Regions from separate parts of the Pseudoalteromonas sp. A757 genome, predicted to be linked through region 1. Evidence: predicted binding sites of a transcription regulator. Region 1 holds the regulator's gene; each other region holds the start of a gene.
The links. The regulator sigma-54, encoded in region 1, starts transcription at its own class of promoters, with help from an activator protein. The targets are predictions, from matches to a motif close to GTTGGCACGNNNNTNGNNT.
Positions count from the first base shown of each region.

Region 2: a site for sigma-54 is predicted at 687-705, ahead of DRB05_RS09675 (DUF2726 domain-containing protein). Genes of this name have one in related genera too.
Region 3: a site for sigma-54 is predicted at 1,252-1,270, ahead of DRB05_RS10640 (PA2169 family four-helix-bundle protein). Genes of this name have one in related genera too.
Region 4: a site for sigma-54 is predicted at 860-878, ahead of glnA (glutamate--ammonia ligase). Genes of this name have one in related genera too.

Region 1 covers NZ_QNQN01000071.1:42,179-44,357, reverse strand. The annotation lists gene lptB (LPS export ABC transporter ATP-binding protein) at 1-104, shown strand, start outside; gene DRB05_RS14445 (RNA polymerase factor sigma-54) at 151-1,650, shown strand; gene hpf (ribosome hibernation promoting factor) at 1,680-1,967, shown strand; gene ptsN (PTS IIA-like nitrogen regulatory protein PtsN) at 1,969-2,179, shown strand, end outside.
Region 2 covers NZ_QNQN01000066.1:107,407-109,585, forward strand. The annotation lists gene DRB05_RS09670 (aminotransferase class V-fold PLP-dependent enzyme) at 1-535, shown strand, start outside; gene DRB05_RS09675 (DUF2726 domain-containing protein) at 746-1,336, shown strand; gene mtnN (5'-methylthioadenosine/S-adenosylhomocysteine nucleosidase) at 1,445-2,152, shown strand; gene DRB05_RS09685 (cobalamin biosynthesis protein) at 2,152-2,179, shown strand, end outside.
Region 3 covers NZ_QNQN01000067.1:126,218-128,396, reverse strand. The annotation lists gene DRB05_RS10650 (BON domain-containing protein) at 1-54, opposite strand, end outside; gene DRB05_RS10645 (mechanosensitive ion channel family protein) at 290-1,174, shown strand; gene DRB05_RS10640 (PA2169 family four-helix-bundle protein) at 1,340-1,786, shown strand; gene DRB05_RS10635 (DUF1328 domain-containing protein) at 1,797-1,964, shown strand; gene DRB05_RS10630 (hypothetical protein) at 2,006-2,179, shown strand, end outside.
Region 4 covers NZ_QNQN01000055.1:49,707-51,885, forward strand. The annotation lists gene DRB05_RS03135 (ABC transporter ATP-binding protein) at 1-1, shown strand, start outside; gene DRB05_RS03140 (hypothetical protein) at 28-510, shown strand; gene glnA (glutamate--ammonia ligase) at 937-2,179, shown strand, end outside.

The DNA of each region.
Region 1 (2,179 bases):
ACATCGTTTCACATGGTGAGTTAATCGCTGCAGGCACGCCAGAACATGTTTTGGCAGATCAAACCGTAAGAGATGTCTACCTAGGCGAACAATTCAAGCTATAGTTAAGACGTAGTATTAATAACTGTTAAAAAGGATTGTTAGAGATACATGAGGCAATCATTACAGCTGCGCATGGGGCAGCAACTTACAATGACTCCACAACTGCAACAAGCTATTCGCTTGCTGCAGCTTAGTACATTGGATCTGCAACAGGAAATACAAGAAGCATTAGACAGCAATCCATTATTGGAAGTGGAAGAAGGTGATAATACTGACGGCGAAAATGCTGACCAACACGGCCAAGAAAAGAGCAGCACTGAAGATAATCAAAATTCAGGCGATGAAGCATCGGTTAGTGACTATGAGATAGACTCAGATACCGCCATGAGCAAAGACACGGTGAGCGATGATCTCGCCATGGATGTCACTTGGGACGAGTATATGAGCGCAGCTCCAGCCGCCAGCTCAGGTCCACTCCCTGATGACGATAATGTTTATCAAGGGGAAACCTCTGAATCTCTCCATGATTATCTCATGTGGCAACTTGAGTTGACTCCATTTAGTCCAACAGATAGAGCTATTGCGATTGCGATTATTGAAGCGGTCGACCTGTCAGGCATTTTAACACTCTCTTGCGAAGACATTTTAGAGAGCATTAATGACGAAGATAGCGAAGAGCCTATTGAGCTAGATGAAGTCGAAGCCGTACTCAAACGTATTCAGCTTTTTGACCCTGTTGGTATCGCTGCGCGTAGTTTACAAGAATGCTTATGTATTCAGCTAAACCAATTCGCCCCAGATACGCCATGGATTGCCGAAACGAAAATGATCCTGACAGAGCATATTGATTTGCTTGCCAGCCGTGACTATCGAACTTTGGCTAAGAAAACGCGCCTTAAAGAAGCCGATCTCAAAGAGGTGATGACGCTAATTCATAGTCTTAACCCAAAGCCTGCGGCAAGCATTATTCATGAAGAACCTGAGTATGTGATCCCTGATGTATCGGTGAAAAAAGTAAAAGGTCGTTGGGTCGTAGAGCTAAACCCTGATGCTATGCCTAAAATAAGAGTAAACGATCACTACGCTGCGATGTCTAGAACGGCGAAATCCAGTACGGATAGTCAGTTTATTCGCTCTCATTTACAAGAAGCAAAATGGTTTATTAAAAGCTTAGAAAGCCGAAATGATACTTTATTAAAAGTTACCAATTGCATTGTGCAACAACAACAGGCATTCTTTGAACATGGCCCCGAAGCAATGCGCCCTATGGTGCTAAATGATGTTGCTGAAATGGTTGAGATGCATGAGTCCACAATTTCCCGTGTGACAACACAAAAATATATGCATACACCTCGGGGAATATTTGAGCTGAAGTATTTCTTCTCTAGCCATGTAAGTACAGAAAATGGAGGTGAGTGCTCTTCCACAGCAATTAGGGCACTTATCAAAAAGCTGATAGCTGCAGAAAATACCGCGAAGCCATTGAGTGACAGCAAAATTGCAGATATCTTAGCTGAGCAAGGAATTAAGGTAGCGAGACGCACGATTGCAAAATATCGTGAATCCCTGGCCATTCCACCGTCAAATCAGCGTAAAAGTTTGATATAAGACGTAAAACCCAAGAAGGAAAAATGCTTATGCAACTAAATCTAACTGGTCGCCATGTAGAAATTACTGACTCATTAAGAGACTATGTCACCAACAAGTTTGCGAAGCTAGAAAGGCACTTTGATCATATCAATAACGTGCATGTGATCCTAGATGTCGAGAAGCTAGTACAAAAAGCAGAAGCAACATTACACGTAAACGGCGGCGAACTATTTGCATCAACAGAGCATCAAGATATGTATGCCGCAATTGATGGCCTTATCAACAAGCTAGATCGTCAAGTTATTAAACACAAAGAGAAGCTCACTCGACACTAAGATGAAATTAAGTGAATTAGTGAACAAGGACTGCAGTAAAGCTGCGGTCCTTTTTAATAGCAAAAAACGTATTTTAGAATACATCAGCGAACTGGCTCATAGTCAAATTCCAAATACCAGTCAGCATGCTATCTTGGACGCTTTAATGGCGCGAGAGAAATTAGGTAGCACTGGGATTGGTAAAGGCATTGCTATTCCTCATGGACGACTTG
Region 2 (2,179 bases), on a different contig from region 1:
CATATTCCCACATTTTAGTGGCGATAATATGGGGCATGATCCGCTTAAAATCCTCATCGATATTAGTGAACTACCGTACTCATTAAAGGATATTCATAAATTCCTGTTAGACGAAATTGGGCTGGAGATTGAGAAATACACCCACAGTACTATCTTAGTCTTACTAACCTTGGGTGGTACACGCTCAAAGATCATTCGCTTATACAATGCCTTAAAGAAACTTGATGGCGGCAAGATAAAACTATCGAAGTCAACGCGACGCTCGCGCTTGCCTGAGAATTTACCCGCAATTGACCTTGCTTGTATTCCTAGCGATGCCTTCTACGGTGAACGTGAATCTGTGCCTATTAGCAAGAGCAACAACCGTATTTGTGCAGGTTTAGTCACCCCGTATCCTCCGGGTATTCCGCTTTTGGTGCCGGGTCAACATATTACCCAAGAGCATATTGAATATCTCAAGGAACTGGCAGGGCAAGGATTGACCATTCAAGGTAGTTTTGATGGTGAGATCTACGTGCTGAAAGAAGACAAATAACGCGAGCTAATACCATTATCCAGTACTAGGCAGCCCTGCTGTAAGATATCGCTGCCTAGTATAAACAACTTAAAGCACTTTATTTTTCTCTCCATATCCCAAATACTTATTAACCGATTTAATGTTAACTACCCACTAATTCAAGCACTCTTTTGGCACAGCTATTGCTTATAAAATCACAGATGTCATTTTTTTGATTTGGAGTTTTGTATGGAATTTGCGTTGCTTGCTATTTTGGCTCTAGTGGTCGTTGCTTCCATTGTCGCTTCTAAGTACACCGATGTGGGTGGCAATCCTTATCCGTTTAATCGTAAAGAATCAGTTTTTACTACCGTTGAAGCATCGTTTCTACATTTATTAGAACGTGCTGTTGGCGATAGATATAAAATCGTAAGCCGCATTAAACTCATTGATGTGATTGAGTGCAAACCGGGGATCTCTCCAAAAGCACGTCGTGCCGCGGTAACTAAAGCTAAGAACAAACAGCTGGATTATGTCTTGGTAGATAAAGAGACACTGAAAATTGTTGCCGCTGTTGATTTAGTTAACAACGCCAATAAAAACGGCCATAAAGCACAAAAAGATTGGTTTGTCAGTGGCGCTCTGGAATCTGCGGGTATTCCACACATTCGCATGAAAATCAAAAGTGGCTACCAAAGTGCTGAGGTTCGTGCGGCAATCCTATTCAAGCTTGGCCAAAAAGTGGAGATGCCAAAGAAAACCAGAAATCGCACCTACAAACCTGCGGTACTGTCCCCTTCACAGGCAAAAGCACAGTCAACTCAGTTGGCAGAAATATAGCAAAACGGGCGTCAGCCCGTTTTTTGTTTTACCTATCAAAACCCCTTTCGTATAATAAAAGCAATTTTGACACTGGGGCTTTCCCCACCACAAATTAGGAATCTTTTGATGAAAGTAGGCATTATCGGCGCAATGGAGCAAGAAGTTACCATTTTGCGTAACACCATGGAAAACCCGCAAACATTGACCAAAGGTGGCTTTACTTTTTATACCGGCAAACTAGCTGGTCTTGACGTAACGCTTGTACAGTCTGGCATTGGTAAAGTGGCAGCAACAGTTGCGACAACTTTGCTTATCGACAACTTTGCGCCAGATTGCGTGATCAACACGGGTTCTGCTGGTGGTTTTGAGCCTTCACTAAACGTCGGCGATGTGGTTATTTCAAATGAAGTACGTCATCACGATGTTGATGTTACTGCATTTGGCTATGAAATTGGTCAAGTTCCACAAATGCCTGCTGCGTTCACTTCGCATGCAAAATTAGTTGAGGCAGCAGAGCAAAGCGTACATGAACTTGAAGGCATTCAAACTATGGTTGGCTTGATCTGTACGGGTGACTCATTTATGTGCGATCCGGTACGCATCGACAAGGCGCGTGCAGACTTCCCTACTATGTTAGCAGTAGAAATGGAAGGCGCAGCAATTGCGCAGGCTTGTCATTCTCTAAACACGCCATTTGTTGTGATCCGCTCGCTATCTGATATCGCCGGCAAAGAATCACCGCAATCATTCGAGGAGTATCTAGAAGTCGCTTCGGTTAACTCTTCTAAAATGGTGATGGCACTACTTAATAAGCTGGATAAGGTTACGCTTTAGTGCTCGACAGCTTGCTTCAGGCCCATG
Region 3 (2,179 bases), on a different contig from region 1:
TGAAGCAGTAGTAAGTGAAGATACAAGTACAGTTGCAATTAATGTCTTTTTCATAATGAAACTCCTTTAATTTCGTAGTCGAATTACTTATTGCAGCTGTTGTGCCAGTTTTTAAGTTGTTGAAATTAATGGCTTTTTATTTTTATAGGAAACAGGAAGGAAGAATTTACCGAGAAAATGTGCATATTACTTTGTAATAATTACCTTTTTAATGAACCGCTAATTAATATAACTAGGAACGATTACTGCATCCTAACTTTGTTGAGTACTTATATAGGAATGTGTGATTATGAACTTAGAAAAGTTTTGGACATTAATTAATGATAAGTTAATCGCTTGGCTTGAAGCGGGTGTGCAATTACTGCCCAATATGATCCTAGCCTTAATGGTTATCATATTTTTTACGATTCTAGCTAAAATATCATCTGTTTGGTTTTCTAAAGCGATAAGAAAAGCAATAAAGACCGAACAAGTCGCTTCTCTTATTAGCTCTATATTTAAAGTTTCTATTATTGCTATCGGGATTTTCTTTGCTCTAGATATCGTGAAACTATCAGGCGCTGTGATGTCATTGTTGGCTGGGGCTGGGATCATAGGCCTTGCCATTGGCTTTGCATTCCAAGACATGACAGAGAACCTCATTGCTGGATTTGTGATGGGAGTCAGAAAACCTTTTATGGTCGGTGATATTATAAGAACCAAGGATTGCTTTGGCACGGTAAGCAAAATCAATTTGAGAAATACCTTAGTAGAGAACTTTTACGGCCAACTGTCTTATATTCCCAACAAAATTCTCTTTAAAAATGAACTACAAAATTACACTAAACTTGGCAAGCGAAGAATAGAAGTACCTGTTGGTATCTCCTATGCGGACGACCCAGAGCAAGCTCGAGAGGTGATTGTCGAGGCAATTAATAAGCTTGATTTTGTGGTAAACCAAAAAGAAACGGATGTCTATGCCGAGTCTTTTGGTGATAGTTCTATTAATCTTCTCGTGTGGTTTTGGATAGACTATCCAGCAGATCCCGGCTTTATGGTAGTCAGGCACAAAGCAATTTGCACCATTAACCGTGTGTTAGCTGATAACGATATCTTAATTCCTTTCCCAATTAGAACCCTGGACTTCAATGCAAAGGGAAGCGCGACCTTGAGTGAGCAATTATCACAGGAATAATTTACATCTAGCTTGTAATATTTTCACCTGTCTGTACACGGTCAGATTAAAAATTCTTAAAAAATAAAGGCTTATATTTTGGCACTTAAACTGCATTAGTAAATTTGACAGAAGATAATATTTGCAAAACGCACTTATTAAATATTTAAACTAAAGGAGTTATTTATGGCAGATTCAAATTACGACATGGAGCCGGTAAAAGAGCTCATTAAAGTATTAAATGGTGGTGTTGATTTTTACACTGAAGCTAAAAAGAAGCTAGATAATATCGAATTAAACCGAGTATTTGACCAAATGATTGTAGATAAAGCGCAAGCGATTTCGGATCTACAACCATTTGTTCTTATCGACGAAGGTGAAATCGAGACTGATTCAGCGCTTAGCATCGACATTAGAGAGTCATACACCAAGCTGATTGGCATGGTGAGCACAGATAAAGAGCACACCTATATTTCGCAACTAGAAGAAGTGGAAGACAAAGTGTTAAGCAAGCTTGATAAAGCGCTAAGTAAAGACCTTCCACCAAAATGCAAGAGTGTATTACTGCAAATTCAAACCAGAATGCAAGCTTGTCACGATCAAATGAAGCAGTTGCAAGAGCTGACTGCCTAAGGAGGACGTTATGTTAAGTTGGGCTGTAATGTTTTTATTCCTAGCACTTGTCGCAGCTGTGCTAGGTTTCACAGGAATCGCAGGCGCTGCGGCTGGAATGGCGAAAATTCTATTCTTTGTGTTTATCGCCTTTATGATTATTTCATTTATTTTTGGCAAAGCACGAGCTCCCAGGTAAAAGGGATTTAACGCAAAAAACGGTTTAGGAGATAGATTATGATGAATTCAGCAATTACATTAGCAAAAGCATTTGGTTTTGTTTCAATTTTAGCACTATTTGGTTGTAGTGAAGGTCCAGCGGAAGATGCCGGCGAACGCTTCGATGAAACAGTTCAAGAAGTCGAAAATAGCGTAGAAGACGCTTGTGAAGACGTAAAAGAGAACCTGAACGCT
Region 4 (2,179 bases), on a different contig from region 1:
GTCCATGATGGAAGCGAGGAAAGTAATATGCTTGTCAAAGACATGAGTGCCAGTCTGTACTCTCTGAGTAAAGTAAAAGTATTTACCATCACGATTATCTCTACGCTAGCACTCACACTAGGTACGCTCGTGGCGATGTTTAATTTAAACTTTACTATTCTCTCTGCGCCGTTGCCTTACCCCAATGCAGAGCAGCTTTACGTTTCAAAAGCAGTGCACTATATCAAGGATAGGGTGGAGTTTGATGATTTCACTCCGATACCTATGCTGCTTGAGATCTATGAAAATGAAAAAACGCCGGAGTCGCAAACCGCCCTATTTGGCTATTCCGAAGAGGTGATTAGAAGTAAAGTTGAAACGCCACAAGTCAATACCACTTACATCACCCCTGAATTTATGCCGATGCTAGGATTTACTTTTCACTTAGGTCGTGGACCGAGCGCAGACGAAGGCCTTAATTCAATGCAGCCAGTCGCGGTATTGTCCTATCAAGCTTGGCAAAAATATTAGCCGCCAGCGGGGTTGTTACTAAGCCCGCATTATACTCGCTGAGAAGTAACTAGCTTCGATAAAATTAACTCCCTGAAGGCAGGGCGCCTCCCTCAAGGCGCCTTGCTTTTTTTATTAAAACACGACCCCTGATCCCAGCTATCGAATTAAATTAATTTTTGCTTTGTTGCGCTTCATAATCTATACCAATACTCCAAACACTTACTCGAAGATAAAGTGACTATCACAGGGAATTGCTTGCACCAATATTGCGCACCATCATGAAACATTTACGCACCAAATTAGTGCAACAAGCTAATCCTTAAATTTCCCAAAAGTTAAAAATCAATATTTATCAAAAACTTAAAAATATGGCACAGATCAAGCTTACTTGTGTGCAATTGCAGTACATTGCAGCAAAAAATAACCCAACGAGTCGGAGGACACATGTCACAATCGGTTTTAGATTTTATTAAAGAGCACGACGTAAAATTTGTCGATTTACGTTTCACAGATACAAAAGGTAAAGAACAACACGTATCGATCCCACATCATCAAGCCGATGAAGACTTCTTTGAAGACGGCAAAATGTTTGACGGCTCATCTATCGCTGGTTGGAAAGGCATCAACGAATCCGACATGGTACTTATGCCTGACGCAGAAAGTGTCAAGCTAGACCCATTCGCAGAAGAAACAACACTTATCGTTCGTTGTGACGTAGTTGAACCAAACACACACCAAGGCTACGAGCGTGACCCACGTTCAGTAGCTAAACGCGCTGAAGAGTTCATGCGTTCAACGGGTATTGCAGACACCGTATTATTCGGTCCAGAGCCAGAGTTTTTCTTGTTTGACGATGTTAAGTACAAAACTGATATGTCTGGTTCAATGTACAAAATCGATTCAGAAGAAGCGTCTTGGAATTCAGACAAAGACTACGAAGGTGGTAACACAGGTCACCGTCCTGGCGTAAAAGGTGGTTACTTCCCAGTAGCACCGGTAGATTCGTCTAATGATTGGCGTGCAGCTACTTGTTTAGTACTTGAAGAGATGGGCCACGTTGTTGAAGCACACCACCACGAAGTAGCAACTGCTGGTCAAAATGAGATTGCGACTCGCTTTAATACTATGGTAACCAAAGCAGACGAAATCCAAGAGATGAAGTACGTTATCCACAACATGGCGCACCTATACGGTAAAACAGCAACCTTTATGCCTAAGCCAATCGTTGGTGATAACGGCTCAGGTATGCACTGCCACCAATCACTTGCTAAAGACGGCAAAAACATCTTCGCAGGCGACAAGTACGGCGGTCTATCTGAAGAAGCGCTTTACTACATTGGTGGTATCATTAAGCATGCTAAAGCAATCAATGCATTCACTAACCCAGCAACAAACTCTTATAAGCGTCTAGTACCAGGGTTTGAAGCGCCAGTTATGCTTGCATACTCAGCACGTAACCGCTCAGCATCAATCCGAATCCCTGTGATCCCATCAGAGAAAGGTCGTCGTATCGAAGTACGCTTCCCAGATCCTGCGGCTAACCCATACCTAGCTTTCGCAGCGCAGTTGATGGCAGGTCTTGACGGTATCCGCAACAAGATCCACCCTGGTGATGCAATGGATAAAGATTTGTACGACCTACCAGCAGAAGAAGCAGCAGAAATCCCAACGGTTGCTGCATCACTTG